4 regions of the Ruegeria sp. HKCCE4148 genome follow, and region 2 is predicted to be linked to each of the others. Evidence: riboswitches for the same ligand, from Rfam matches in the RefSeq annotation. Region 2 holds a riboswitch; each other region holds the start of a gene.
The links. Region 2 has a riboswitch for cobalamin ahead of I9187_RS08010 (DUF1636 domain-containing protein). Riboswitches for the same ligand answer to the same signal wherever they lie in the genome.
Positions count from the first base shown of each region.

Region 1: it holds a riboswitch for cobalamin, as region 2 does, so the genes downstream of both, I9187_RS17500 (DUF4198 domain-containing protein) here and I9187_RS08010 (DUF1636 domain-containing protein) in region 2, are expected to answer to the same signal.
Region 3: it holds a riboswitch for cobalamin, as region 2 does, so the genes downstream of both, I9187_RS04630 (DUF1636 domain-containing protein) here and I9187_RS08010 (DUF1636 domain-containing protein) in region 2, are expected to answer to the same signal.
Region 4: it holds a riboswitch for cobalamin, as region 2 does, so the genes downstream of both, I9187_RS02445 (hypothetical protein) here and I9187_RS08010 (DUF1636 domain-containing protein) in region 2, are expected to answer to the same signal.

Region 1 covers NZ_JAEDOS010000008.1:4,524-12,113, reverse strand. Annotated here, with positions in the region: gene I9187_RS17510 (extracellular solute-binding protein) at 1-1,180, opposite strand, end outside; gene I9187_RS17505 (substrate-binding domain-containing protein) at 1,177-2,337, opposite strand; cobalamin riboswitch at 2,598-2,801, shown strand; gene I9187_RS17500 (DUF4198 domain-containing protein) at 2,930-3,715, shown strand; gene cbiM (cobalt transporter CbiM) at 3,721-4,332, shown strand; gene I9187_RS17490 (cobalt ABC transporter permease) at 4,329-4,910, shown strand; gene cbiQ (cobalt ECF transporter T component CbiQ) at 4,910-5,692, shown strand; gene I9187_RS17480 (ABC transporter ATP-binding protein) at 5,689-6,345, shown strand; gene I9187_RS17475 (hypothetical protein) at 6,282-6,599, opposite strand; gene I9187_RS17470 (LysR substrate-binding domain-containing protein) at 7,077-7,590, opposite strand, start outside.
Region 2 covers NZ_JAEDOS010000002.1:595,365-602,954, reverse strand. Annotated here, with positions in the region: gene I9187_RS08035 (proton-conducting transporter membrane subunit) at 1-187, opposite strand, end outside; gene I9187_RS08030 (LysR family transcriptional regulator) at 303-1,193, shown strand; gene I9187_RS08025 (iron ABC transporter permease) at 1,196-2,206, opposite strand; gene I9187_RS08020 (ABC transporter substrate-binding protein) at 2,208-3,158, opposite strand; gene I9187_RS08015 (ABC transporter ATP-binding protein) at 3,171-3,947, opposite strand; gene I9187_RS08010 (DUF1636 domain-containing protein) at 3,944-4,300, opposite strand; cobalamin riboswitch at 4,539-4,737, opposite strand; gene I9187_RS08005 (D-lyxose/D-mannose family sugar isomerase) at 4,837-5,502, opposite strand; gene I9187_RS08000 (carbohydrate kinase) at 5,518-6,444, opposite strand; gene I9187_RS21895 (ROK family protein) at 6,484-7,464, opposite strand; partial or broken gene I9187_RS21890 (GH1 family beta-glucosidase) at 7,510-7,590, opposite strand, start outside.
Region 3 covers NZ_JAEDOS010000001.1:941,929-949,518, forward strand. Annotated here, with positions in the region: gene cobN (cobaltochelatase subunit CobN) at 1-3,026, opposite strand, end outside; gene cobW (cobalamin biosynthesis protein CobW) at 3,030-4,085, opposite strand; gene I9187_RS04630 (DUF1636 domain-containing protein) at 4,087-4,461, opposite strand; cobalamin riboswitch at 4,555-4,772, opposite strand; gene I9187_RS04635 (NAD(P)-dependent oxidoreductase) at 4,919-5,875, shown strand; gene I9187_RS04640 (SLC13 family permease) at 5,956-7,590, opposite strand, start outside.
Region 4 covers NZ_JAEDOS010000001.1:483,835-491,424, reverse strand. Annotated here, with positions in the region: gene nudC (NAD(+) diphosphatase) at 1-433, opposite strand, end outside; gene I9187_RS02465 (bifunctional 2',3'-cyclic-nucleotide 2'-phosphodiesterase/3'-nucleotidase) at 632-2,485, shown strand; RNA gene ffs (signal recognition particle sRNA small type) at 2,525-2,623, shown strand; gene rsgA (ribosome small subunit-dependent GTPase A) at 2,782-3,810, shown strand; gene I9187_RS02450 (hypothetical protein) at 3,847-4,704, opposite strand; cobalamin riboswitch at 4,837-5,059, shown strand; gene I9187_RS02445 (hypothetical protein) at 5,150-5,557, shown strand; gene I9187_RS02440 (protein-tyrosine phosphatase family protein) at 5,560-6,060, opposite strand; gene I9187_RS02435 (DNA polymerase III subunit gamma/tau) at 6,200-7,590, shown strand, end outside.

The sequences.
Region 1 (7,590 bases), on a different contig from region 2:
CGATCTCATCGATCATCGCCTGTTCATACAACTCGCCCAGAGGGGCCTTACGGTCGACACCGACAGGCAGTTCCGCCCAGGCTTCAGAGAATGCAGTCGGATTGTCTGCATTACCACGGCGCACGGGGAACTTACCCTCAGGCGCAATGGCCAGCGTCTGGGTATAGCCGTCATCCATGGCAAACCTTACGAATTCCATGGCCGCGTCGGTGTCCGCATCATTGGTGATACCGAAATACCGCACGTCGCCCCAGGCCGCGCCATCGGGGTTCGACGGGCCCGACAATTTGGTCACGATACCGGTCTTGCTGGCCAGATCGCGCGATGTCGGGTCGTCGTTGATGGTCGGAGGGGCGCTGTCCCGCAGACCGGCCAGTTCATCAAGAATGAAAGGCGACCAGATGATCATCGCGGCTTTACCGTCGAAATACAGCTCACGCGATTGCTTCCAGAAAAGTTCACCCGGAGGCGAGGCTTTGGAAATGGCCTTGTAGAAATCCAAAACCTCGGTGGTCTTGGCCTCATCAAGCGGCTGGAAGCCATCGGGGCCAACCGGGCTGACGCCGTTTGCCAGGAATACATGCTCCAGCACCTGGCTCATGAAGTTCTCGTCAACTTTTGTGGCCGAGACAAAGCCATACATTTCTGGCGGGTTGTGCAGCGCCTCAAGTGCGGCCTGAATATCTGCAAAACTGTCGGGCGCTTCCAGACCGGCCTCTTCAAAAAGGTCCTTCCGGTACACAACCATTTGCGTCCAGCCATCCACCGGAACCGAGGCGGTTTCACCATTGAACGCAGCCATGCCCAAAGCACCCGGAGCGAAAGTATCAGCGCCCAGTTCTTCGATCACTTCGGTCGCAGCTTCGGTGTCCAGAATGCCAGCTTCGGCCCACGGCAGGGCGTACTGCAACGGGTGGTAGACCACATCTGGCAAGTCACCTGCGGCAAAAGCTGCTGTCGCGCGGGTGCCCAAATCTGTTTCTGTGACAGGGATCACCTCAACGGTCGTGCCGGTCTGCGCCTTGAACTGGTCGGCCATTTCCTGTTGTTTCGCCAGACGCTCGGGCTGCTCTTCGGTCGTCCAGAAACGGATCGTGTCCGCCTGTACCGACATTGCCGTCAGCGCCATTGCCAACGAAGAGCCGAGCATCAGCTTGGCTGCTTTTGGTGTAAGTTTCATGGTCGGTTTCCTCCCCGATTGTCTTCCATGGATCGTTTGATTTTTTTCGCCAACTCGTTCGAGGTCAGCAGCGGCGGTCCGTCAGAGTCGCGTTCAATCAGCACCGCCTGACTGAGTTCGCGCAAAGTTGCGGGTTCTTCTCCTCGGGTCTGACGTATCAGCATCGTAGCAAGGCGTTCACCTGCCCGTTTAGAGTCGACGCTGAACGTCGTTAGCCCGGGGCTGGCGTATTGGCATTCCGGGACCCCGTCATATCCAAGAACCGAGACATCGCGCCCGATCTCAAGGCCAAATTCTGCGCAGACAGAGTAGCTTCCCAGTGCCGCTTGGTCTGTCGCAAATACAATCGCGGTCGGCGGGACAGGAAGACGCAATAAAGCGCGCGCTTCAGCGGCCCCTTCTTCGCGGGTGCGGGCCCCTTCGCGTATCAATTCGGGATCAACTGGCAATCCTGCGTCCCTAAGCCCGTCGACATAGCCATCCCGACGCAGGTGGCTGTAGTTGAACTTTGGATCACTGCCGACAAACCCGATACGGCTGTGACCAAAACGGGCCAGACGTTCGACCGCGTCGCTCATGGCTGTTTCGCCGGAAATATCAAACCACGACGTATCGTCCTGAAACCCGACCTGACCATAGCCAGTCCGCCCATAAAGGATGAACGGCACCTGCAAGTCCTTCAGGTATCCAACGCGCGCATCATCGACTTCGGCTCGCGGCAGTATAAATCCGTCGGCCTTACGTTCTTCAACCAAACGGCCCAGCATGTTCAGCATGTCCTGTTTCGACTTCGCGGTCGAAATTGTCATCGTCCAGTCAGACGCACTGGCAGCTTCACAAGCCCCTGCCAGAAAGTCTTGGAAAAACGGATTGTGCCGATCCGGTTCTTCACTGTTGATGACCATTGCAATGGCACGCACGCGCCCCGTTCGGATGGCCTGAGCGTGGCTGAGCGGGCGATACCCCATCTTGCGCGCCGTCACCTCAACCCGCTTTCGCGTTGATTCTGAGATGTCGGAATACCCATTCAATGCCCGCGACACCGTGCTTTTCGAAAGGCCGAGTTGATCGGCCAGTTCATCAAGCTTCACCCGTCCAGTCGCCGAGGCGCGCCGGGATCGGATTTGTCGCTGTCGCGTGTTGAGATTCGCTGTCATTCCATCATTTTGCGTTTCCGAAACCGGTTTCGGCAATGGAAAAGTCCAATTTTTGTGCGTATTGTAAATTTCTGGTTTCACAAGCCGGGATACTTATGCTTCGGCATCAAATCTGAGGTCACCGCACTGATTGTCAGACAGTGACACTGATCACCTCTATGCACCGAGCCGCAACTACACGGCAGAAACACCTTATTGAAATTCGGTATTGCCCTAAGCGATGCCGCAAACGAGAGTTGACCGTGTACAAGTTTTTCTGCCATCAACGCGCCATGTTCGGTTCCGGGGACTCACCCGGAGGCAATAGGGAATGCAGTGCGGCTTTTTCTTCGCCAATTCTGCAACTGCCCCCGCAACTGTAAGCGGCGAGCGCGGCTGATCGTGCCACTGGGATATGCCCGGGAAGGCCAGCCAAGCGTTTTGACCCGCAAGTCAGGAGACCTGCCGAACATGCGCCCTCGGAATGGGCGTTGATCGTCGGCGACGGGGTGTGCGCCGAAACTGTTTGCCTATTTGAGCAAATGGTTTCGCATTCCCCAATGTCAAAAACCAATGCGTGCCGGGGAAGGCGCGACGTGAGAAGGACTTGTTTGTGAAACACTTTTTGTTGGCGGCAACAGCTGCCATTGCATTGCCTGCGATGGCTCAGGCTCATTTCCTGCTGGAATACACCGAAGATACCATGATTGATCGTCCTGGTGACGTTCCGGTCAAGTTGGTCTTCTGGCATCCGTTTGAAGCCGGGCACGTGATGACCCTGGAAAAGCCAGAAGAATTTTATGTGATCCACAACGGCGAAAAGACCGATTTGTTGGGTACGTTGGAAGAAACCACGTTCGAAGGCCCCGAGAACACGGCCAAGGCCTTTTTGGGCTCGGTTCCAGTGAAACGTTCTGGCGATTACGTCGTGGTAACGGTACCTGCGCCTTATTACGAGGAATCTGAGGATATCTATATCCAGCAGGTCACCAAGGCATATCTGAACCGAAACGAGCTGCCCACCGACTGGGACCAGCCGCAAGGTTTGGCTACCGAAATACTGCCGCTGAACAAGCCCTATAACATCATCGCTGGCTCGACCTTCACGGGACGTGTATTGAGCGAGGGCAACCCAGTGGCTGGCGTAGAGATTGAAATCGAATACATGGCCGCGGAACCCGACTTGGCCGGAAACGGCGCAAAAAACGCAACTGCTTCCCCACTGCCAGGCGGCGCACTGGTCGCAATTTCGGACGAAAACGGCTATTTCACCTTTGGCGTGCCAAAAGCAGGCTACTGGGGTTTCGCAGCGTTGGGTTCGGGCCCGAAGACTGAACATGAAGGCAAAGAACTAAGTCAGGACGCTGTGATCTGGATCCGCGCCTGGGATCTGGAGTAACCCATATGCATATTGTGGACGGAGCCCTTTCGAACCCTGTTGTGATTGGCGGCGCAATCGCGGCAGCAGGCGGGATCGCCATGGGGCTGAAATCGCTGGACCTGGATCGCATTCCCACTGCCGGGGTGTTGTCAGCCAGCTTTTTTGTCGCCTCACTGATCCATGTTCCGATCGGCCCGTCCTCTGTGCATTTGATCCTGAACGGTCTGGCCGGGCTTTTGCTCGGCTGGGCGGCCTTTCCGGCGCTTTTTGTTGGCTTGCTGCTTCAGGCTGTGTTCTTCGGCTTTGGAGGACTGACAGTGCTTGGGATCAACACAGTCAACATCGCCCTTCCGGCGGTGCTTACATGGATAATCTTCGGTCGTCTGATCGCCAAGGGCACGCCTGTTCAAGGAGCAGTTTGGGGCGGCATAGGCGGCGCTTTCTCAATCGCAGCTACGACGGCTTTTGTCGCAGTATCGCTGGCGCTGTCGGGCGACGAATTCCTGCCGGCTGCGAAGCTTGTGTTATTTGCTCACGTCCCTGTCATGGCCGTCGAAGCGGTTCTGACCGGGTTCGCCATTTTACTGGCTCGTCAGGTTAAACCAGAACTCTTTTATAAAGGCGCATCGGCATGAGGCAACTGCTCGTTGTTTTTGCGTTGTCACTGATGCCGCTTCCTGCGCTGGCCCACAAAGTTATCGCAGGGGTCTTTCCTGCAGGCGATGCAATCGAAGGCGAATTGGGCTTTTCAAACGGCGATATGGCGCAAAACCAAAAAGTCATCGTGTACGGGCCCGATGGTGCTGAGTTGGGACGAACACTGACCGATACAGATGGTTTCTTCCTTTACACCCCGACCAACCCGGTAGAACACACGTTCAAAGCAGACTTGGGCGCGGGGCATGTGGCAGAAGTCACCATGCCTGCTGCCGATGTCGCGGCGATAATGGGTGTTGAAGCTGACGTGGTCGAAACTGCCGCAATGATTGCCCCTAAGGAAGGTGGGACGCAGGTGACTGTTGCATCATTGACGAACGAAGAACGCGCCGCAATTGCTCAGGCGGTCCGAGACGAAACCCGCCCGCTGCGACGCGAGATTGCCTCCTATCGTGAACACAATGATCTGCAAACGATCCTGGGTGGCATCGGTTACATCATTGGTTTGTTCGGAATCGGCTTTTACATCGCCGCACGCAAGAAGATGACCTCCTGATGGCCCACGCCCTGGAACCCCAGGCCAAGACATTGGCCGAGACTGGTACGGGTGCATCCTTTTGGGTGATCCAAGGCTTGGATCCTCGGATGCGGATCGTGGTGGCGAGTGTTTTTTCCATTGTCACGGTCTCGCTCAGCACCATTCCAGGGCTGATTGCGGCATTGGCTGTTTCTATCGGAGTGCTGCTGATGTCTCGCCTGCCCATTCGCCGAACGCTCAAACGTATGGCGATGATGGACAGCTTTATCATCTTCATGTTGGTACTTTTGCCATTTACCACGCCCGGGGATGCGATGTTCAACTTGTTTGGGTTTCCGGCCAGTTGGCAAGGCCTTTGGAAAGCCACTGAGATTGCGCTGACAGCTAACGCCGTCATATTGTCCCTGATGGTTCTGGTTGGAACGATGGAACCGGTTACGCTTGGCCACGCGTTGCATAAACTGCGCTGTCCCGAAGCACTCGTCCACCTTCTGATGTTTACCATTCGCTACATCGAAGTTTTACGCGAGGAATATATGCGCCTGCGCGCGGCGATGAAGGTCCGTGGGTTTCGACCGGGCACTAATTGGCACACGTATCGCAGCTTTGGCTATCTGGTTGGCATGATGTTGGTCCGCGCCATCGAACGGTCCGAGCGAATCTTAGCAGCGATGAAATGCCGAGGGTTCTCTGGACGGCTTCTCTTGCTGCAGGAATTTAACCTGACCCTGCGCGACTACGTGTTTGCGGCGACTCTATGCATAGTGTGCATTGGGCTTCTTTGTCTGGATTTCGCATGACGATCCTCAAGCTGGAAGACATTCATTTCGCCTATCCCGGTCAAGCACCCGTACTGGACGGCGCCTCGCTTACGCTTGAACCAGGGCAACGCCTGTCGATTGCAGGACCTAACGGAGCAGGGAAATCCACCCTGTTTGGAATTGCGCTTGGTTTGCAAAAGCCAACCTCGGGTAGTGTGATCGCCCTTGGAAAAGATCGGCGCACCGAGGCCGATTTTCACGAGGTTCGCCGCGAGATCGGACTGGTGTTTCAAGACCCTGACGATCAGCTGTTTTGCCCCACTGTGGCAGAAGACATCGCGTTTGGGCCTCTCAATCTAGGGCGCAACAAGGACGATGCTCTCGCCATCGTCGACAGAGTTCTCTCTGATCTAGACTTGATGCACTTGCGTGATCGCATAACACATAAATTGTCGGGGGGCGAAAAGCGTCTTGTGACCCTTGCCACCGTATTGGCGATGGAACCCCGGGCACTGTTATTGGACGAACCAACAAATGCGCTCGATATCCAGAACGAAGCCCGCCTGCTGGAGATACTACAGGGTTTGCCACAGGCCATTTTACTGGTCAGCCATGCGCCATCCTTCCGTCAGGCATTGGCCCCGGACACGCTTGAATTGAGAAACGGTAGACTTGTCGCCGCGGGATTTTGAACTGCTGCGCTTTGCCGACGATTGGTCAACACATCGGCCCCCTGCCCCTCATCAGGCGAAACGGTATACGGAAAAGGCCGGTAAGCCCGCGCTGTGGTGCCCATGGATGTCGTTTCAGCTTCGATAGCGCTGTCCAGTGCTTTGCGGAACAGTTTTGCGCCCTTATCCAGACCAAGATCAATATAGGGTGTCTTGGCGTGCTTAATACCCAGATGCACCTGCTCCAACACCCCTTTGTCTTCGAGAAACGCCATCCGCATGCGTCATTCATGAACTTTAAAACCTCTGCGTTATCGGGGTCTGTGTTTCGGTGCTGAAACCAAAAGTACCGGGTTCGGTCCTCGTCAAACGGCGTCATGAAATTGTACGAGATATTGACTTAGATCTTGTCGAATGGGGGTTGCCATAGCCACCGGTTCCAACAGGCGCGTAAACGGATCTGTTCAGCGCGATAGCAGGCAGGCACATCTCGTAATGCTGAAGCCGGTCGCAATCGCTCGGAAACGACACCGGGGTGCCATCTTCCTGCCGGAAGAAAACGATGTTCTTAGCCAGAAACGTTTCGGCCTTCAGCACGCGCCCGATATTTTTTCTCAAGGCCACAACTTACCAGCAATTTCTCAGAAACATCGATTGCCCGCCAATCCATCATTTGGCTTGCTAAAGTATGGGCGCCCAAACGCCGCCATGCCATGTCAGAGTAGTAATGGGTTGTATAAGCCTGACTAATTTCAAACTGAAGCCGGCGGAGGGATGTCAGGTTGCGCAGCAACCTCGGAATGAATCCAGCTCAAGAATTCGGCAACCTTTTCGCTACCCTTGGTTTCGTGCGGTCGGACCAGCCAATAAGACAACGGCGATTGGGTCATTTCCGCAAAGGGTCGGACCAAACGCCCGTCTGCCATCATGTCAATGACCAAAGGCTCGCGCCCCAGTGCCACACCTAATCCTTCAATCGCCGCCTGAACAACCATGTTTGACTGCCCCAGTCGCCGTGTCCGCAGCGCGGCTGGCAAGGTCAGGCCACAGCGCCGCGCCCAGAATTCCCATGTGGGGCTCGCCGCTCTGTGATGTAGATTCTCGTCCACCAACATCGTGTGACGTGCGAGGTCATCGACCTTGCGAAGGTCCGGCAACAACGACGGCGCGCAAACCGGAAACAGCTGCTCTGTCATAAGTAAATCGACCTGACAGCCCGGAAAATCGCCCAAGCCATAGCGAATTCCGATATCCGCATCCGCACCG
Region 2 (7,590 bases):
TCGAGGTCCCGGACCCTTTTGCAATTAGCAGCATGACCGCCAAGGCAGACACGCCAAATGCCGCCAGGGCCGCCCATTCTGCGACTTTCGGCAAATTGCCCGGACGCATCCCCGGATGTCGGCTGCAGTAATATGCAGATCCCAACAAGATCATTGGACTTAGGAGGGGTAGAAGCAGGTAACTCATGCGTGTGTCCCTTGACGTTCGATACTGACTCGACTTGTTCCGTTCGACATATTTCGCAGTGCAACATAAGAAAAATACATTGTTTGATGTGTTTCGTTCATATAAATAGAACGATATGCCGCTCAACTATCATCACCTGCGCTACTTCTGGGCCGTCGCTCATGACGGGAACTTGACCCGCACGGCGCAGCGTTTGAATCTTTCTCAATCGGCCTTGTCGGTGCAGATAAAAGAACTGGAAGACCGGCTTGGTCATCCGCTGTTTGAACGCCGGGGCCGCAAGCTGCATCTCACCGAAGCCGGACATATCGCTCTGGACCACGCCGATGCGATTTTTGCGACAGGTCAGGAACTTGTGGCAACCTTGCAGGACGCGGGGAATACGCGGCAAGCTCTTAGGGTTGGGGCACAGTCCACCCTTTCTCGCAACTTTCAGATTCGTTTTTTGCGGCCCATTTTGGCGCGCGCAGACGTCGAGGTTATTTTAAGGTCCGGTAGCCCAAGCGAGTTGCTGGAGGGGCTCGAAACGCTGAATTTCGACCTGGTCTTGATGAACCACGAACCCGCAAGCGACAGTTTGACCAGCTTTGTCACTCATCATTTGGCCGAACAACCGGTGAGCATCGTCGGAACCCCCGATCGTCTGAAACCGACACGTTCAATACGGGATCTATTGGAAGAACAACCCTTCATCCTGCCCACAACGAACAACAGTGTCCGCACGGCTTTTGATGCCATGGCCAGCCGCATGTCGGTGCGCCCTCAGGTGGCAGCCGAGGTGGACGACATGGCGATGATGCGGCTGCTTGCACGGGAGGATATCGGGCTGGCTCTGGTGGCTCCGATCGTTGTTCAGGATGAGTTGATTTCGGGTCGTCTGGTCGAGGCGCAAGAGCACCCGAAAATCAAGGAAAACTTCCACGCGATCACGTTCAAACGCCGGTTCCCGAACCCTTTGGTGCAAGAGCTCTTGTCGCATGGATCGGACACGCAGGACGGTGTCTGAGGTCAGTCACCACGCGCGGATTTGAACAGGTACAGGAAAACAAAAAGAGACCCGATAGACGTTGTCACGATACCCACGGGCAGTTCCTGTGGGGCCAAGAGCAGGCGGGACAGAATATCCGACAGCGTCAGCAGAATCGCCCCTACGATGGCCGAGGTAATCAGCAGGTTTCGGTGCAGCGTACCAGCAATGCCGCGCGCAATATGAGGCACCATCAGCCCAACAAATCCGATGACACCAGCCACGGACACAAAACTGGCCGTAGCCAACGCAGCCACAAAGAACATTCGGAATCGAAGACCCTGGACGGGAATTCCCAGTGACGACGCAGTGAAATCTCCGGTCAAAAGGGCATCCAGCCAGCGACTGCGATAAAGCGCGTAGCTTAGGATCAGGGCAAGCCCGGTCAGGACCAGTGGAAAGGTCTGCCATCGGGCAAGACCCAATCCGCCCAGCATCCAGAAGATAACCGAATGCGCCGCACGACTGTCGCCGGAAAAAATCAAATAATTTGTAATCGCGGAAAACAGGAAAGACACAGCCAAACCGGCCAGGATCAGCTTTTCCGGCGCACTTGTGCGCAAACCCTGAACCAGAGCCAGAACAATGCCAGAGGCTATTAGCCCCCCGCAAAACGCCGCCAAAGGCAGGGTCCAGACCCCCAGCACATCGCCAGTGACCGTTATGACAAGAACGGCCCCAGCCGCCGCCCCCGAGGACAGGCCAAAAAGGAACGGATCGGCCAGATCGTTGCGCGTGGTTGTTTGCAAAACCACGCCAACTACGCCCAGCCCTGCGCCGATCACAGCGGCGAACAAGGCTCGGGGGAGGCGAAGGTCGAAAACGATCCGATGCACCGGGGACATTTCACCTTCTGTCAGGCCGGTCCCCAAGCCAATGGCGGTAAAGACCTCGGCCATTGGGATCGAGGTTGTGCCATAGATCGTAGACAGCAGCAAAAGGGCGGTCAGAATGACCGCCCCCAGCAAGATCGATCGGCCCAAATGGACCATGTCAGTTGGTCTCCGGATGCATCGCATTGGCCATCTTTTCAATGGCTTCAATATTTGCCGGTCCGGGTGTCAATTCCTCGTAACGCAGGCCGATCCAGCGCGCGTTCTTGACTGCATCGGTTTGTGACATGACAGGATGATCTTTCAGAAACTGGAAGGTATCTTCTGCACCATTTCCTGTTTGATAGTCCAGTAGCACCAGGAATTCCGGGTTTGCGGCTGCCACGGTTTCCCAAGAGGTGCGACCCCAGCTGGTATCCATGTCATGTGTGACGTTTACACCCCCCGCAGCGGCAATCATGGCGTCCGGGATGGCGAATTTACCTGCGGTAAAAGGCGCATCTGCCGGCCCGTCCAGCAGGAAAACACGAGGTTTATCCAGATCGGCGGTTTTTGCCTCAAGGGCATCCAACTGGACTTTCCAGCCCAAGACAAGGTCTTCCGCCTTAGCCTCGACACCCATCACCTGGCCCAAACGCAGGACGTCGTCAAACAGCAGATCCATGCTGGCTTCGGGGCGGTCTTTGTTCAGGTGCACGCAGCTTTCGGTCAAGACCATGGTCTTGATGCCAAAGGGTTCCAGCGTGTCTGGGGTCACTTCGCCACCTGGCTGCATTCCGTAATACCAACCAGCGAAAAACATATCGGGTTCGACAGAGACAAGGTTTTCAACTGTAGGATATTTCGGAGCCAACTCGGGGATGTCGCCGCGCTGTGCATCAAAATCCGGGCTGGTCTTGTACCAGCCTGTGATGCCGGTCAGGCCGACGATCTTGTCTTGCAGACCCAAAGCAAACGCCATGTCAGTCATGTTCATGTCGTGAACAACGAGCCGTTCTGGCGTTGTTTCAAAAACCAGTGGCTCGCCGCAATTGTCCACTGTAATGGCATCCGCGGCTGCGCCGCTTGCCAGGCCAGTGAACACAGCCACAGGCCAGAGTTTCTGCATCATTGTAAGCTCCTGTTATGATGACAGTTTACGTTTTCGAATATCCAGAGCAGGGATCATGCGGCCCTCATGCTGGAAACACAGATAATCCACTCCAAACGTGTCGCGGACACGATCCGTTGTCAGAACATCGTTGACAGGGCCAAACCCTGTCAGACGTGTTGATTTCATTAACGCCACATGAGTGGCAAATTCCGGGATCATGACCAGATCGTGGACGATCATGACAACCGTCACGCCCAATTCAGCGACCAAAGACAACATGTGCCCCTTGGCATCCGGGTCTAGGTGATTGGTCGGCTCGTCCAGAAACAACAGAGACGGGTTTTGAGCCAGCGCACGTGCGATATGCGCCCGTTGCCTCTCACCCCCCGATAGCTGACCCATAGGTTTGCGGGAAAGGTGCATTAAACCCGTTGTTTCCAAAACCCGGTCAAGATCTTCCCTGTGCTCAGACGCGGACTTGTCAGCCTTGATCGGAATTTGGCCAAGTGCAACATAGTCGTGCAATCGCAACCGACTATCCGGCATTTCCTGTTGGCCAACCACAGCGATCGTCCGCGCGCGTTCATGGGCCGACAAGGTGCGCAGGCTTTGACCTTTTATCTGCACATCACCCAGCGCAATACGTTCGATTCCGCAAAGCAGCTTGAGCAGCGTAGTCTTCCCAGCCCCATTCGGTCCCGCAATCGCCAGAATTGATCCTTCTTCCAAGCCAAAGGACACATCCTGAAGCAGCACATCACCGTTCAAGGCATAATATTCTAGGTTTTCGACAGCCAGGAAACTCATGACGACCTCTGCGATGGCAAGGCAGGCATGCGCGACAAGGTTTTGGTGAACAGTGTTAGCGGGCGGTCAGTTGCGTTTGTCCAACCATCGGAACTGAGCTGATATTGCCCGGCGAATTCCACCACTGCATCCAGATCCTGTTCCGAAACGATGTCACCAAACAAATACTGCGCCTTGCCCGGTGCCTGAAAACCGACGGTGGTTGGCCGGTCGCAGCCCGCCATGCACGCGACCTCCCGGATTGCAAACCCTTCGGGCAGTTTTCGCGCCAATGCGCCACTCACTTGATCGGTGGACATCGCGCCTGTGCATGTCGTGCATACAAGTAGGAAATGATCTGCAGTTTTCGTCATTGTGCGCACCGGTTACCGCTGATCAAACTACAATACAATGTTATAACATTACTATTTTGAGAATCGCGATCTTTTCGCGAGGCCACAGCACAATAGGTATTGGGGTTGAGGATAAAGCTATCAGTCACCTGTTGCATTGTCCGCTCTGCTTGAAACCAAGCGCGGACAGAAGGTGCCAAAAATGGAAACACGCGAAAACCGTGCCATCAAAGCCTCCTTCCAGGACGCCCCGCCCCGGGTTGGTTAAACATCGGATGGCAGGTCTCCTGACTTGCGGGTCAAAGCTTGGCCCACCTTCCCAACCCTTTCGGGGTCAGTGGCGCAGTGGCGTCGCTCTCCGCTTACAGTTGCGGGGGCAGTCACGGACTTGGCGCAATACAGCGCCGCACCGTATTCCCATTTTCATCCCTTTCGGAACCATCCAACTCAGCTAGGCTGGCGGTGCTGGACTTGTCAAGAAGGAGAAGCAGTCGAGCCGATCCAAAACATCTGGGCGCGGCTCACATTCACGTTGGCCGGTTCTAGCCTGGTTGATATCAATAGTCGGAAACCAACAAGAAGTCCGGCGCAGCGTCTTCTTCGATCTGTGAAAACCGAGGGATGGAATCTTCGAAGACATTATCCGTACGGTCATCATTCACAGTCGAAACCTCTCCAATAAGGCAATCGCCGTGTTCTGCCCAGAATGCGTGCCAGACACCCGGCATAAGGGTCACGCTTTGCCCCGGTTTCAGCCGCAAATGCTCACCTGGTTGCAACGTAACAGGGCAGGCATCGCTGGGTACCGTCACTGGCGTGTTCCGGTCGATGCCCCCGTCAGGGTCAGATGCGTAAATCTCCAGCACCAGATCACCCCCGCCGCGATTGATGATGTCCTCGGCCTTTACGATGTGACGATGCATCGGAGACAGTTGTTTATCTTTCGAGATCAGCAATTTTTCCGCATACAACATCCCGCGACCTGATTTCAGATCATTCACCTCACCATTGCGCAGAGTGAAGAGGAACAGGCCGAGTTCGTCAAACCGACCCTGAGCGTAATCGGTGATGTCCCAGCCCAGCCCCCGACTGCGGATCGTTTCAGCTACAGGACTTCGCATCTGATCGGGCGACCAATCGGCAAAAGGTGGTAACACGGCTCCAAAGGATTGTATGAAAGCCTGCGCTTCGGACTTGATGCGGTTAATTTCGGATCGTTTCATTGGTTTTTCCAAGAATTAAAGCTCATGCGCCCAGGGCGGCTCGGCCCCGGCACGGGATACGGTTACAGCGGCGACTTCGGCTCCCAGTTCCATGGCCGCGCGCAACGCTTCTGGGGTCAGGTTTCGCACGCCTTGTTTGGTCAGTTTCTCAGCACGGCTGAGTGCGGTGAGCACACCAGCATTGAACGTATCGCCGGCACCGATCGTGTCTACGACCTGCACCTGTTTCACCGGCACCGAAACCTTTGATCCATCTGCCAGATACCCATGTGCGCCATCACCGCCCCGGGTCACTATCAGGGCCGTTGGCCCGGCCTGCAACAACAACGCGGCTTTCGCCGACTCGGGCTCGGTACCGGGAATGATCCAGTCCAGATCCTCGTCGGAAACTTTGACGATATCGGATTGCGCGATCATGTGGTTCAGGCGTGTTCGAAACCGGGCCTGATCCTCGATGAAGCCCGGACGGATGTTCGGATCCAGCATCACCGCACGTTCGCCACCATGACGCTTCAACAATGACGCGTAGGCATCCGCGCAGGGCTCACACGCCACACTAATACCCCCTAGATACAAAGCAGAGACTGCTGGAAGCTGATCTGGCATATCTTCCGGCGTCAACATACGCCCAGCCGTGTTTTCATCGACAAAGCTGTAGGTTGCGTGCCCATCTTGAAGTTGAACAAAGGCAAGTGTGCTGGGGCGATCCGAGACGATCACATGCGATGTATCAACGTGACTGGCGTTTAATGCGGTGATCAACTGCTGGCCGAACATGTCCGTTGAAATGCCCGTCAGCATCCCCACAGATACGCCTAGACGCCCCATGGCGACTGCTGTATTCAGGATCGCCCCGCCGGTATGCGGAACAAAGCCGTGCGCACCGAAAACTGTCGGCTCGGCGATCATATCAATCAGGGCTTCCCCGCAACACAAGATCATTCGACAGTCCTTTCCTGGAGTTCTTGTGGGGCACGTCGCTTAACGCTTGAGGGCGTTCTTGCAAAAGTTGTTTGCACCAATGATGCCAAATTCGGCTTGTTCTGAGACGTACAGGTTCAATGACTTTCGCAACTCACTAAAACGTCCACCGCCGTTGAACGCATCCTTAAAGTCCTGATCAAAGAGCCAACGGTTTTTCTCGGCGACGCCGCCCACAAGAAATACCCCACCGGCAGGCATCAGAGTAACTGCCATGTCGCCCATAAGTGCGCCCAGATGCGTGGTGAACATCTGCGCTGTTTTGACTGCGATGGGGTCCGAGGCATCGCGGGCTTCGGCCAAAATCTCTTTGGCAGAGCGCAATGAAGGCTGTGCGTTTCCAGCCGCCAATCCAACGGCTTGATACAGGATGGGCAAGCCCGTTCCGCTGAGGAACATTTCCGCTTCCAGAGCCAGGCTGTTCCCGAAAAAGCATTCAGGTGCAATTCGGCGGGCTGCTTCAAAGATCTCTACCTCGTCGCGGTGACGCGGATACAGTCCCACGTGGCCGCCTTCGCCGGAAACCGTGTGATAATGCCCTTCAGAAAACAACAAAGCTCCGACACCAAGCCCAGTGCCGGGGCCAACCACCAAACGCGTGCCCACAGGCGGTTTCGCCTGACCTTGCAAAACCGAAACTTCGTTCTGTTTGACGTCAGCAACTGACCAAGCTGCCGCTGTGAAGTCATTAATAACAAAAGTATGCTCCGCCCCGGTCGCCTGCGCCAGTTCAACCTCGGACAAGTCCAGATTAGCGTTTGTAAGACGGATGACTCCGTTTCTTACAGGACCAGCCCCAGCAGCAACGACCGCCTGAGGATTTGTGCCAACCTCATCTCGCAGAGAGTGAAATGCGTTCAGCAGATCGTCCAATGTGCCCGTAGGGTGCTTGCGCAGGTCCGTTAGCTCGCCATTTGTCACAACGCCAAGACGGGTGTTTGTTCCGCCAATGTCTGCAACCAAATTCCAGTGTTCATGCACAGAACCAGATGGTTGCGCTAACGGAAGAGAGACGTTCTGCCCCTCTGAAAGGGCGGATTTCAGCGCCGCGAACGACGCTTTGGGCGTTCTTTCCAGAGTTTCAAAATCCACGTCCACCAGTCCAAA
Region 3 (7,590 bases), on a different contig from region 2:
TGCATCCCTGCGATCCAGTTGGGATTTGCGGCGCGAGCGTGAACGACACGGCTGATCTCTTCCGGCAGGGTTCGGGCGCGGGGGATTTCGGGGTTTGTGTTGTCCAGATGGTAAAGCTGCACGCTACCACCGGTGATTTTCTTGGCTGCCGCAAATCCGGCCTCATGCGTAGCGTAGTCATTGGCCAGCAGCAGATCGGTTTCGGTCAGATCCTGCAGGTGAACAAAGCTGTCAGCATTGGCCACGCGCTGGGTGATACCGTCTTTGTCCTGTGCGATGTGTTCGCCTTCCAGCGCGAAAGAACTGGCTTCCAGCCAAGCCTCGCCCGCCTGGACGCGCGCTTCGTCGGTGTAGACTTCGGACAATTGGGTCATGTTGACGCCATAACTGCCGGGCGCCGGGCCGTAGACGCGGGCCGTAGGGGCCAAGCCTGCATAGGGGTTCCAGTCCGGCGCTTCGTCGCGCGCAGACAGCGCACGAACGGCCTGACCGTACAGCGCCGAAAGGGTCGGGAACACATCACGGAACAGGCCCGACACGCGCAACGTCACGTCCAGTCGCGGGCGACTGAGATCCGTGATCGGAAGCACCTCGATGCCAGATACACGCTCTGAACCTTTGTCCCAAACAGGCTTTACACCCAGAAGATGCAGCGCCATGGCGAATTCTTCGCCCGCAGTACGCATGGTGGCTGAGCCCCACAGGTCAACAATCAGCCCTTTGGGGTAATCGCCTTCTTCTTGCAGATGACGGCGCACAAGCTCTTCAGCCAGTTTGACGCCCTGCGCATATGCTGCGCGGGTTGGGACCGAGCGTGGGTCGGTTGTATAAAGGTTCCGCCCTGTCGGCAGCACGTCCGACCGCCCACGATAGGGAGAGCCGGATGGGCCAGCCTCGATCCTTTTGCCCCCGAGCGCGTCGATCAGAGCACTTCGTTCGGCATGGGCCGAAGCCGTTGGGTCGAAATTGCCTGTCACTTCGGGCACGCGGCCAAAGATATGTAGCCCGTCGCCGAATTGGCTTTCCTTGATGTCACAGACAAAACGGTCGATCCGGGTGATCGCCTCGGCTGTGCAGGTGGCTTGATCGAGCCCAAGATCGTTTTCCAGCCCGATGGCCTGCGCTTCGTCCCGAATATCTTCTTGCAAACGGTCGCGGCGCTTGGGGTCTAACCCGTCTGCGTTCGAGAACTCATCCAGCAGCGACTCCAACCGCACCATCCGGTCCGGCGTCCCGCTTTCCTTCATCGGCGGTGGGATATGGCCCAGCGTGACGGCCCCGATCCGACGCTTGGCCTGCGCGGCTTCGCCGGGGTCATTGACGATAAAGGGGTAGATCACTGGCAGGTCGCGGATCAGCGCTTCGGGCCAGCAATCAGCAGACAGTGCAACGGACTTCCCGGGCAACCATTCCAATGTGCCATGCGCACCAATATGGATCAGCGCGTCCGCACCAAGACCTTTGCGCAGCCACAAATAAAAGGCGACATAGCTGTGACGGGGCGTGCGCGAAAGGTCGTGATAATCGTCATCGCGCAGTTCCGGTGTTCCGCGTTCGGGTTGCAGCGCGACCAGAGCTTGGCCCCGGCGTAGAGCTGTAAAGTGAAACGCGCCATCTGCAAAGGCCGGATCGTCTTCGCATTTGCCCCAAACCGTTCGAAGGTCGGTTCGCAATTGCTCGGGCAGATAGGTCAGCGCTTGCAAGTACTCGTCCAGCGGCCATGAAATCCGAGCGTCCAAAAGAGTCTCGGCAATCGGTTCTGCTGGCGCGGTGTCATAACCTTCGTTCTGGAGATCGGACAGCATCGCCTCGGCGGATGCCAGCGCGTCCAGACCCACCGCATGGGCCATCTGCCAGTCTTTCCCGGGGTAGGTCGACAGCACAAGCGCCGGGATCTGATCCGTCTTTGGTTTGTCGTTCAGGCGCAGCCAGCCTGATACCCGGTCGATAATGGCTTCGATCCGTTCGGCCTCGGCCCGATGGGCAAAGCGGGAGTATTCCAGATGAGGATCGCGTTTGCCCGGTTCTTTGAACGAGGCGATGCCCGCCGAAATTCGTCCGTCTACCTCAGGCAAGACAACATGCATGGCAAGGTCGGCAGGCGAGAGACCGCGTTCCGCCTCAGCCCAGGCTTTGCGGCGCGAGGTGGCCAGAGCGACCTGAAACACCGGCACATTGGCGGCATCCAGCGGAGACGTGCCCGACGCGCCTTTGCCCGAAAAGGACGTTGCGTTGATGATGGCAGCGGGGGTCAACGCCCCAAGCGTCTCGCGCAACCAATCGGCAGCAGTTGGCGCTTTGAGCGAAGGTGCGAACAGGCCCACTGCCGCAAATCCGCGCGCACGCAAACTGCGGATCAGAGCTGCGACTGGGGCAGTGTCGGCCGACGTCAGATATGCGCGGTAAAACGTGACGACGATACGTTTTGCGTCGCCTTCGAACGCGGTATCCGTTGGGATTACACCGCGATCCGGGCACCATGCGCCGCATTCAGGCAGGGTCTTTGCGCCCATCACCGGCCCGGCATAAAGCCCTGCTGCCAAGGCCATCTGGGCCAATGCGGCTTGCGCTGCGACCTCACCACCGGTGTCACACAGATGGGCCAAACGGCGCAGCGTTGAAACGGGCAGGGTAGAGTAGTCATCCAGCCGCGTATCCTCTCGCCCGTCCGCGGGCAGAACGGCAAGCGCGATGCCCTTAGCATGCGCCAGCGCCAGAACCTGTTGCAAGCCGTAGGACCAGTAAGGCACGCCGCCAATCAGGCGGATCAGAATGCCCTTGGCGCCGTCCAACGTCTGCTCGACATAGGTGTCGACGGACAGAGGGTGTTTGAGCGCGGTCAAATTGGCCAATCGAAGCGTCGGCATTCGCCCCTCGGTTCCGCCGCCACGATGCCAGCCCGCCGCGAAAGCGCCGAGGTCGCTGTCCGAGAAGGACAAAACAACCAGATCCGCCGGGCTTTGGCCCAGATCGGTTGGGGTCTCGGTTTCCTCGAGCCCGTGGCTTTCGCGGAAGACGACGTGCATGGTTTACTCGGCAGCCTCGGTGACGCCCGCGAGGATCGCGTGGATTTCGGCCTCTTTGATGTCGTCATGCTCGGCGATAACAACCAGACGCGAACGGCGCTCTTCCTCTGGTCCCCATGGGCGGTCATATTGGTGACGGACGCGTGCGCCCACAGCCTGAACCAGCAGGCGCATGGGTTTGCCCTGTACTGCCGCATAACCTTTGACCCGCAGGATGTTCAGCTCGGTCGCCAGACGTTCGATCTTGGCGACCAGATCAGCTGGATCGGTTTGTTCCGGCAACTCGACGATGGTGCTTTCGAAATCGTCATGCTCGTGATCGTGGTGACCGTCGTGGTGCGACGGACGCGCATCCATGTCGTCCTCGGCTGCGGCTTCCAGACCCAGTACAACGCGGACATCCACAACGCCCTCGGCGACTTCGACAACAGGCAGGTGGCGAGGGGCTTCGGCGGCGATCACTTCTTTGGCCTTGGCCACACCTTCGGGCCCTGCAAGATCAGGCTTGGTCAGAAGGATAATGTCGGCGCACGAGATCTGATCTTCGAACACTTCGGACAGCGGCGTTTCGTGATCGATCGAGTCGTCGGCGAGGCGCTGGGCATCGACAGCTTCGACATTCGGGGCAAAGCGACCGGCGGCGACGGCCTCGGCATCGGCCAGAGCGATCACGCCATCGACAGTGATCTTTGAGCGGATATCCGGCCAGTCGAACGCCTTCAACAACGGTTTTGGCAGGGCGAGGCCAGAGGTTTCGATCAGGATATGCTCGGGGCGCGGTTCCAGCGCCATCAGCGCCTCGATGGTCGGGATGAAGTCATCCGCGACGGTGCAGCAGATGCAACCGTTTGCCAACTCCATGATGTTTTCCGCAGGGCAATCCGGGATGGCGCAGGATTTCAGGATATCGCCATCCACGCCCACATCGCCAAACTCGTTGACGACGACGGCCAGACGTTTGCCCTGAGGGTTCTGCATCAGGTGTTTGACCAGCGTTGTTTTTCCCGAGCCCAGAAAGCCGGTGATCACGGTGACGGGAAGTTTTTCGAGATTCGACATGTCAGGCTCCAATCGGGGGAATGCGCGAGGCGCAGTTTTTGCGGAAATGTTCAGGGCGCTCGCGCCATTTCACCAGGCCATCTTCGGTGGCCAGATACTTGGTTGCGCCGTCGACGATTACATCGACATGGTCTAATTCGTTCAGGTTCTCGTAAACGAAGGTCCAGCGATCGGGACCACCACGCAGCACGATAGAACAGCCCTGATCGCAGTTCGAAAGGCATTCGACAGGTTTCAGGGTGATGCCTTCAGGCAGTTCGGCTTGTTCCAATGCCTGGTGCAGCAAAGTGCCGGGGCGTTGCGCATCGTCTTCGATGGGCAGCCCGCGGCGGCAGGTCGTGCAGACCAGCAGTTCGACCGGTGTGGTCTCAGTCATGTCTCTCATCCCCCCAAATCCTCTTCGCGGGGGACGGGGTTTCAAGCGGGCCACGTGTTGCAACATGGACCCGATACCGGAACACCCCGCCCGGTTTCAACTTCGGGTGCTGGCAGGTCTCCCGGCTTGCGGATGTCAGAGGCCCGGTACGTCAGGGTCCTCTGTCGGATGTCCCGCCTTCCCGGCCTTGGCCAGTGGCATTGGGCACCCTCTCCGGTCACGGTCGCGGGGGCGGCTGCGTTTGGCGGAAGATCCGTTGACGCATTCCCTTTTCATCGGCTCTTGCCGACACCAACGAATGGGTCATGCGGCACCGCTGGCCCGCTTGTCAAGCGCGTTGCGCGTAACATCAGGGTGTGGGTGTGAAAAGCGACCTGTGGTTGTCGTTGGGCGGCATGAATGGTCAGATAAATCCGTGATCGCATGACGGGTACAAGCCAGCAGGGAGAGGCGACATATGAAAGTAGGATTCATCGGGTTGGGAAACGTTGGCGGCAAGCTTTCGGGTTCCTTGCTGCGAAACGGGATTGATCTGATAGTGCATGATCTGAACGCGGATCTGGTGGGCGAGTTCGTCGCCCTTGGCGCAAAGGCAGCCGAAGGTCCGGCACAGTTGATGCGCGATTGCGATGCCGTCATCACCTGCTTGCCATCGCCTGCGGCATCAGATGCGGTCATGCAAGAGATGCTGCCCGAAGTGGGCCCCGGCAAAATCTGGATGGAGATGTCGACAACCGATGAGGCCGAAGTCAAGCGTTTGGGGGCCGAGGTGATCGAACGCGGAGGCGCGGCAGTGGACTGCCCGGTTTCGGGCGGGTGCCACCGGGCGGCCACCGGCAATATCTCGATCTTCGCGGGATGTGATCGTGCGACTTTTGAGCGAATTCTGCCGTTTCTGACCACCATGGGGCGGCGTGTTTTGCACACTGGTGAATTGGGCTCTGCCTCGGTTTTGAAGGTGATGACCAACTATCTGGCCACGGCCAACCTGATCACCTGCGCCGAAGCGCTGGTCACGGCAAAGGCTGCCGGGATGGATCTGAACACAACATACGAGGCGATAAAAATCTCGTCCGGTACGTCCTTTGTGCATGAAACGGAAAGTCAGGTCATCCTGAACGGATCGCGCGATATTTCTTTCACTATGGACTTGGTGAAAAAGGACATTGGTCTGTTTCAAGAGGTCGCTGACCGCGCCGGGGTGCCTCTGGAAATGAACCCGGTCATGATCAAGATTTTTGAAGATGGCATTGCCCGGTATGGGGATCGCGAGCTGTCGCCGAATATCATCAAACGACTGGAAGAGGCGACAGGCCTGGACATCACAGCCCCCGGTTTCCCGCCGGAGATGGAAGATGATGAACCGGAAGAGCCAGGGTACGAGGTTGTTCCGCAAGGGCGAGGTCCGGCGTAAAGGTCCAGCCTGGGCTTTCCAGTGAGGTGTCATTGGCAGTCGGGGTTGGTCAGCCCATAAATCCGGCCCCGATTGCTACGCTAGTACAGGACGTTGATCATCACCAACGAAACGATCAGGAACAAAGCAGTCATAATGCCGCCCGAGCGTACGAAATCCATGACCTTGTATCCGGCCGGACCCATGATCAGTGCGTTGACCTGATGGGTCGGGATGATGAAGCTGTTCGAGGTTGATATGGCGACTGTGAGTGCAAAGACTGCTGGGTTGCCTCCTGCAGCCACGGCAATTGATACGGCCAGTGGTACGAGCAGAACGGTGGCGCCAACGTTCGACATGACCAATGAAAACGCTGTTGCCAGAACGGCAATGCCTGCTTGAAGCGACCAAAGTGGCCAGCCGTCAAGAATGACCATGATTTGCTGTGCGATCCATGCAGCTGTGCCGGTGTTCTGCACGGCCTGTCCCAAAGGTATGAGGCAGGCGAGCAGGAAGACGGTGTTCCATCCAACGGCACGATAGGCCTCATCCACGCTAAGCACGCGGGTCAACATCATTCCGGCTGCCCCGGTCAGAAGACACAGCGAAAGGCGCACGTCCGTGAACAGGATTAGGGACAATGAAATGGCAAAAAAGGCAAGGGCCCACCCGACCTTCTGCGGCCTCAGTTCATCCTGTGGAAAATCGGTTGTCACCACAACGAAATCGGGATCGCGCGTGATCCGCATAAGGTTGTCCCAACGGGTATGCGCAACAAGCATGTCCCCGGCATGGAACTTTTCAAGCCCTATCTGAGTGGATTCGTGATCTTCAGTCTCAACGTGGCTGAGCGTTTCTTCCCCTCGGTGAATGGCAAGCAGCGACATGCCATAAGTCTTGCGGAACAAAAGCTCACGCGGGCATTTCCCGATCAGTTTGCTGTCCGGGGTGATAACCACTTCGGCCACGCCGGCATTGGTGGGGGCGAACTCTTCAACAAAAATGTCCAGATCAGGAAGAACGGTCAAACCGTATTTCGTGGCAAATTCCTGAACCTCAGAACGTCGTCCGACAATAGCCAGCCGACAAGGGGCCGCGATTTCTGCGGTCAGAACCTGAACCATCGAGGTTTTACCGCGATAGAAAGTTGAAATGATGTACAGGTGGCTCTCGTGGTTGATATCGGCAAGAATTTTTCCCACCAGCGGGCTTTCCGCGGGCACAACAACTTCGAATACATCTGCCTTTAGCCCGTAGACCCTCTGCAAATACTCCTGTGTGCCCTGACCGGTGCCAGTGTTGTCTTCCCCTTCCGCTTCGGGAAGAACCCAGCGCCCCAGCAACAGAAAATACCCGATGCCGGTCAGGATCAATACCGCACCGATCGGCGTTACCGAGAACAATCCGAACGGTTGCATTTTCTGAGAGTCCGGCAATCCGTCATTTGCTGTCTGGATCAGATCATTAAGCAAGATCAGCGGTGAAGACCCCACCATCGTCATCGTGCCGCCCAGAATCGCACAGAACCCCATCGGCATAAGCAGGCGCGACAGAGGTATTCCAGATCGCGAGGATATCCGGCTGACAACCGGCAGAAACAATGCGGCCGCGCCCACGTTCTGCATGAAAGACGAAATGACGCCAACGGTTCCGGATATGATCGGCAGAACCCGGTTTTCCGACTTGCCGCCATATTTCAAAATAGCAGCCGCAACCTTGTTCATGATGCCAGTTTT
Region 4 (7,590 bases), on a different contig from region 2:
CCAGTTCCGCATCCCGCGCCGACAATCGCGTCATGATCCGGCGCAACTCGGCAAACACACACCCATACGGCAAATCCGGATGCTGCTGCTCAGATTTGTCTACGAACTCCCCTAGTCCGGTCAGGTCCAGACCTTCTGCCGTCCAGGCAGAGATATCCACGGCAAACAAAGGCGCATCTTCGGCGGTCAAACCCAAAAAGACCGGGGCCTCAACTATGCCTTCGGGGCCGTCACTGACCAACGGATGCGTCATCGGCAGCAAAACAAGCTGATCCAACCCATCACCTTCCACCAGAACTTTGCCGCGCCACACCATCATGCATTGCGTGGCCGGGTTGTTTGTCGCTTCTTCCAGAAGTTCAGCGCTCCCGCGAATATGGGCCGCCCGATCCAGGCCCGAGCCGCCAAACGTCACCTGCTCTGCGTGTTTCATTGGGTTTCCTTTTGGTTCGGGGCACAGGGCTGCCATGTCACAGCCTGCGTTGCAATGGCAATTCAATCCTTTGCGCTACACATCGCCGCCGTCGAAAAGCCGCATGACGGCCTCGGAAAAATCATTTAAGTTACGCTCTGTGCTATTTAATCAATAACCCTTTTCAAAAGCAGACTATCCGAAGTGAAGCAAAACCCATTGAAGCAGGTACGCCCCGCGAAAAACTACGGGCGTGTTCGCATTCTGGCAACGACTGACCTGCATATGCACCTGACAGGTTTTGACTATTACACAGACACCCAGGACCCGACGCTTGGGTTAACGCGCACCGCCAGCCTGATCCGAAACGCCCGTCAACAAGCCCATGACGCGTTGGTCCTTTTGGTGGACAACGGAGATTCTATTCAGGGTACACCTCTGGGCGAATGGGCTGTTCGTAACGACACACCGCATCCGATGATGCAGGCGTTCGCGGCGCTTGGTTACGACGCCATCGGCCTTGGAAACCATGATTTTGGCTTTGGGCTGCCAACCTTGGACGACATCCTCGCACAAGCGCCATGCCCGGTTTTGTGCAGCAACTTGCTTCGCTCGGGCGGCAATCAGATCTGGCATAGCCATGCAATCCTGGACCGAACCGTATCTGTGAACGGCACCGAGACACCCATTCGCATCGGCCTTATTTCTGGTCTTCCCCCCCAGACCGTCCGCTGGGAAGAACATCACCTGAACGGAGAGGTAACAGCCAGCGGTATCTTCTCAACCGCGCGCGACCTGACTGGGCTTCTGCGCAATCAAGGGTGTGATCTGATAGTGATGTTGGCCCATTCAGGCCTGGGTCCGGCGGATGCTTCTGAAGGCATGGAAAACGCCGTCATCCCCCTGGCAGCTATAGATGGAATCGACGCAATTGTCGCCGGGCACACTCACTTGACCTTTCCAGGCGGCGGCCACGGCGACGCCTCGTATCTCGATCAGGAAAAAGGGTTGATACATGAAACACCGGTTGTCATGGCCGGTTCCGCGGGGTCGTATCTTGGCGTAATCGATCTGGTTGTTACACCTCGGCCAGATGCCGGGTTCAGCGTTACGGATTGCCACGTTGAACTGCACCCTGTCTGTGAAAATGGCGCTGAGGTCGATGAAGACGATGACTTGGTGCGCCTTGTTGCCAATGCCCATCGTCAAACCCGTCGCGCAGTGGCCAAACCTGTGGCGCACGTGGCTGACACCATGCACAGCTATTTCAGCTTCTGCGCACCAGATCGCGGGCTGGCCCTGGTTGCCGCGGCACAGGCTGCAGCTCTGCGTCCTTTCCTGCATGGATCCGCCCCGGGCGAATTACCGCTTTTGTCAGTCGTGGCTCCCGGTAAAAGCGGCGGCCGCGCAGGCCCCAGGCACTTTACGGATGTTCCGGCAGGAGAAATATGCCTGCGCCATGTTGCGGATCTGTATCCGTTTCCCAACGAATTGCGTGCCATCCAGATCAGCGGCGCAGATGTGCTGGACTGGCTTGAAATGTCGGCAAGCATGTTCAACCAGCTTGCCTGTGATGTCGAAACGGATCTGATCAACCCCAAACGCGCCGGGTACAATTTCGACGTCATCTTTGGCCTGACCTATAAAATTGATCCGTCGCAACCAGCGCGCTTCAACGCCGAGGGGCGCATGATCGATCCTGCTAACAGACGGATTCGCGACCTGAAATACGCAGGCCAGCCGGTTCTTCCTGAACAGAGATTAGTGCTGGCCAGCAACAATTACCGCGTCAGCGGTGGTGGGCATTTCCCCGCCGCTTCCACGGCCCAACGCATCAATCTGCCGTCGCTGGACATCAAGGATTTGGTGCGGGATTACCTGTCCGATCGCCTTCCGCCTGATCCAATCGCGCAGCAACCTTATCCTTTTGTGCTGGCACCCCAAACAGGTACACAATCCGTGCTTCGAACCGGTCCGGGTGCGTTAAAACACATTAACGAATTGCGCCCGTTCAAAGCCAGACTGCTGGAATCAGATTCCAATGGGTTCGAACGTATTCGCCTGACATTCTGACGGGTTGTCTTTTGCCCACACCTTCCCTATATCCAGACTCGAGAGGTTGGCGCGGGCGAGCGCCTCGCCAACCTGGTCAGGTCCGGAAGGAAGCAGCCACAACGAGCCCCGCTTGGGTCGATGTCCAACCTCTCACTTCATGAACCTTAGCCACAGGAGGGCTTTATGATTGTAACAAAAACCCTTCGGGCAGCGCGGTTCTGATCTCACACTACTTGCTGACTGCCTGAACACATGACCCGGGGATGCGCGATCGCCATCCGTTGGGATTGCTGTTTCTGACAACAGGCAGACCAATGAATTCTTCACTTTCGGACCTTGGATGGTCCTCTCACTTTGCCGCGCAACACGCGGCTCATCCTTCGTGCACGCCTTTTCGCATCGCTTCCGTTCATAGGGACCGCCTGATCGGGCTGAATCCGCAGGGCGAATCTCCATTGCTGACCCTTGATCAATCGACCGGCAGCTATGCCGTCGGAGACTGGGTTCTCACGGACGACGACAATCGCGTGCAACATCTACTCGACCGGCGCAGCCTGTTGCACCGGCGCGCCGCCGGTACAGGCGCTGCGACGCAACTGATCGCTGCCAATGTCGATGTGCTGTTCATCGTCAGTTCGTGCAACGCTGATTTCAACCTGCCCCGGCTAGAGCGTTATCTGGCACTTGCACATCAGGCAGGATGTTACCCGGTTGTTGTCCTGACAAAGGCTGACCAATCGGATGACCCCAATCGTTTCTCGGAACAGGTGCAGGCTCTGGACCCGTTTCTGACAGTTCTGGCGATCAACGCGCTAGACCTAACGGAATTGGAAAAGGTCTTATCCTGGTGCCCCAAAGGCCAGACCGGAGCACTGGTTGGGTCGTCAGGCGTTGGCAAGACGACATTGTCCAACGGCTTGACCGATCAGGATTTGGCGACGTCAGGTATTCGCGAGAACGACGCTCGCGGTCGGCACACAACCACGGCGCGCGCGTTACACCGGATGCGCAACGGCGGCTGGCTGATTGATACGCCTGGAATGCGCGCATTGCGTCTGCTTGAAGCTCAGGACGGTATCGACGAGGTGTTCTCGGACCTCGCCGTACTTGGCCTGAACTGCCGTTTTTCAGATTGTCAGCACGAATCCGAACCAGGCTGTGCTGTACAGCGGGCGATCAAACAAGGCGTGCTTGACCCTGCCCGCTTGGATCGATGGCGAAAGCTTCGGCGCGAAGATCAGCGCAACTCGGAAACCGTCGCCCAATCCCGGGCACGGGACAAAGCGTTCGGTAAGATGGTGCGGGGTGTCATGAAGGATCGAAAACTGCATAAAGGGCGTTAAGCGAAAAATACTCGGTAATTCAAAAGTCGAGCCTGATCACGCGATCAGGCTCGGCCAAACTGCCGCATTACGCCGAGCAAAAGCTCCGATATGGCCAATCTCTGACAATCCGAAGTCATCAGACCTAAGCAGGTGCCGCTTAGCCTCGGCGCCATAAAGGTCGGCAAGCCGCCAGACAGCTTCGGGCGGGACCATCTGGTCGTCCTCGAAAGTGAACAAATCCACGGGTCTACCGGAGCCGTCCCAACGCGCCTCAGGAAGGTTTTGTCCGATTTCAGGTACATAATTCAAAGGAGCCGTGCACCATTCGCGCCATTGCCAGTAGACCGAGCCCGGCAAGTCCGCACCAAACCCGATCGCATTTCCCGGCAGATAGCCAAGTGCTTTGACCAGTACCGGTGCGTGTCCATACCAGAAAACACCGGCCAATCCACGGTAAGGCCATGGGTGATCACTGAGGGTTACGAGCCCCGAACACACGCAAATCATCCGATCGATTTGGTCGATGTCGGGCTGAACAGGCCCCAGCATCGCACCAACGGAATGACCAATGGTCCATTGCTGCGCATCAGGATAACGCCTGCGCATTTCCGCCCGCGCCGCTGGCATGTCGATCAAAGCCCAATCCGCCATTGTTGCACGCGCATCCTTCATACGGCCGGTCAGAGAATGCCCGAAATCCCGGTAGTCATAGGTCAGACACGCCATACCCCGCTCGGCCGCTAGCCACTGTGCGAAGTGGCGATAATAGTCGCGCGGCACACCCGTTGCACTATTCAGCACAACCACGGTTTCAGGCTCTGACAGCGGTCGGTACAACCGTGCTGCAAGGGTCGTGGACCCGGATGGGAAAAGGAAATCTTCAGCCAACACCGTCTGCTCTGCGTCCAACATGATCCCTGACCCTGCACTGAAAAACTGAATTGCTTGGCTTCAATATTTTAAACACTAAAGAGGAACGTTCCCCCCATCCAGCATGACCACACGTCGGGGTAAAAGATCAGCTTGACTCGGAACCGGATCAGACGCTAGCGATTGTGTGATGGTTCCTGTCCCCCACAAGGGGTCGGGATGAAAAGGGAACACGGTGCGGTTCAGTCTGGTCATCCGGGCGCAAACCAAATCCGCGACTGCCCCCGCAACTGTAAGCGGTGAGCGATGCCAAAACACCACTGGCCCCTAGGGCTGGGAAGGTCGGCAAAGCCATGACCCGCAAGTCAGGAGACCTGCCATCGGAACTGAAACCGAAACTCGGGCGGGGTGTCCGGGCAGGTCCTGACAGCACGTTGCCGTCCCACCTGACCCAACTCTCCTGCCCACCACGCGCGGAGGGCGCAGGATGATCTGGAAGACGAAGACGCATGAATACAGTGCAACGGTGTGTCAGCGGACGGGCAAAACCTGCCCTGCCCTGGCGCGGCTGGCACGCTCAATTTCCGAGGCGATGAAGCAGGCCACAGCCGCCACAAGCGACGGGTTCGAGTTTGAAGGTGGCAGTGAATTGTCACATTGCACGCAAGGATGCCACGCAACTTTCCGAGCGCAATCAGACAGAATTCGCATCTTTTGCGATACACAGCCTGAAGCAGAGCCGCAGGACCTGAACGCTTACGCCGATCTGATCTTTGGAAACACGTTCAGCGCCTTGCCATCCGGCATCATTACAGACCCACCCTGCGCGATGATCGAGGTTGCAAAGCTGCGGCCTCGCAAACCCGTGCACGCGCCTGAACAGATTTCGGCCTAAGACTATACGACTTGAGCCTGAAAATTCTGTGCTGCCCAGGCCAATTGGGCGTCTGTTTCCACGGCACAAGGACGCAGCGCCCGCAAACGCTCCAGGGCTTTGTCTGGCTGTTCGCCGCATTCGACCATCAGCCGCAGAACAACCATTCCCGACCTGCCGCAGCCGCCCCGACAATGCACCAGTACCCGCCCTCCACCCGTCAAAGCATGCCGGGCGGCCGCGCTGATCGAGGGCCACGCCTCTTCAACTGCAGGCGTAGGGGCGCCAAAGTCTTCGATCGGCAGATGCACCCACCGGCTGGCGCGGCTTTGGATATCGCTGCCGAATTCCTGCGCCCCGTTTTGGAGCATCTCGACGTCCGTTGTCATTGAAACAACCAGCCCCGGCTTCCATGCGGCAATCGTATCCAGATCCCTTTCATAATCCCCGCCCCGTCCGGGCATCGATGTCAGGGCAAGTGTACCCCCCGCGACTTGCAGGGCATAGATAACCAGTTGCGACATAAACCAGTGTCCTCCACCAAGAACTCTTAACGAAAATGCACCATAAATTTTGTTGGACCAGCTTAGTGCGAATCCGGTCAGAATCTAAATCAAAAATCATCGCGCCTCGCAGTGGACGCGGAAGGCAGCGACCACTACGCTGAGCCGAAGCACCGAATCCGACCGAGAAAACATGACCGACACGCCCAGCCCCGCCTATCAGGTTCTCGCCCGCAAATATCGCCCGGAAACCTTTGCCGATCTGGTGGGTCAGGATGCCATGGTGCGCACCCTGAAAAACGCGTTCGAAGCGGACCGGATTGCGCAGGCTTTCATCATGACCGGCATTCGCGGCACCGGAAAAACCACCACCGCACGGATCATCGCCAAGGGTATGAACTGTATCGGGCCCGACGGTAATGGCGGCCCGACGACCGAACCTTGCGGCCAATGCGAACACTGCGTGGCGATCATGGAAGGCCGCCACGTCGATGTGATGGAGATGGACGCCGCCAGCCGAACTGGCGTGAACGATATTCGCGAGATTATCGACAGTGTCCGCTATCGCGCCGCCAGCGCGCGTTACAAGATATACATCATCGATGAGGTCCACATGCTTTCGACCAGCGCTTTCAACGCGCTGCTCAAGACGCTTGAGGAACCGCCCGAGCATGTGAAGTTCATCTTTGCAACCACTGAAATCCGCAAGGTGCCGGTCACAGTTCTGTCCCGCTGCCAGCGCTTTGACCTGCGCCGGATCGAACCCGAGGATATGATCGGCCTTCTGCAAAAGATCGCGTCAGCGGAAGGCGCTGAGATCGCAGAAGATGCGCTGGCGCTGATCACGCGCTCCGCGGAAGGGTCTGCAAGGGATGCAACCTCGCTGCTGGACCAGGCGATATCGCACGGGGCGGGTGAAACCACTGCCGAACAGGTTCGCGCAATGCTGGGCCTTGCGGACCGTGGCCGCGTTCTGGACCTCATGGACATGATCCTGCGGGGCGACGCCGCAGGCGCACTGACAGAACTCAGCGGCCAATACGCAGAAGGTGCTGACCCATTGGCTGTCTTGCGCGATCTGGCTGAGATCACACATTGGGTGTCCGTCGTGAAGATCACGCCAGACGCCGCCGAAGACCCAACCGTTTCTCCGGACGAACGGAGCCGTGGCCAACACATGGCAGAGGCCCTGCCGATGCGCGTTCTGACCCGGATGTGGCAGATGTTGCTGAAAGCGCTCGAAGAAGTCTCGGCCGCGCCCAATGCCATGATGGCCGCTGAGATGGCCGTTATCCGCCTGACCCATGTTGCTGATCTGCCCAGCCCTGAAGAACTGGTCAAACGGCTGCAGGACGCCCCGCCGCCTCCGGCAGGTGGACCTAGCGGCGGCACCTTGATGTCTCGGCAGGGTGCAACACCCGCGCAGGCCAGCGCCACCCCCGCATCCACATACGCCTCGGCCCCACGTGGTTCAAGCGGCGCGCCGGTTGCCGCATTGGCACAGGATGCTCAGACGGCCCTGGCCCGGTACCCGACCTTTGAGCACGTGGT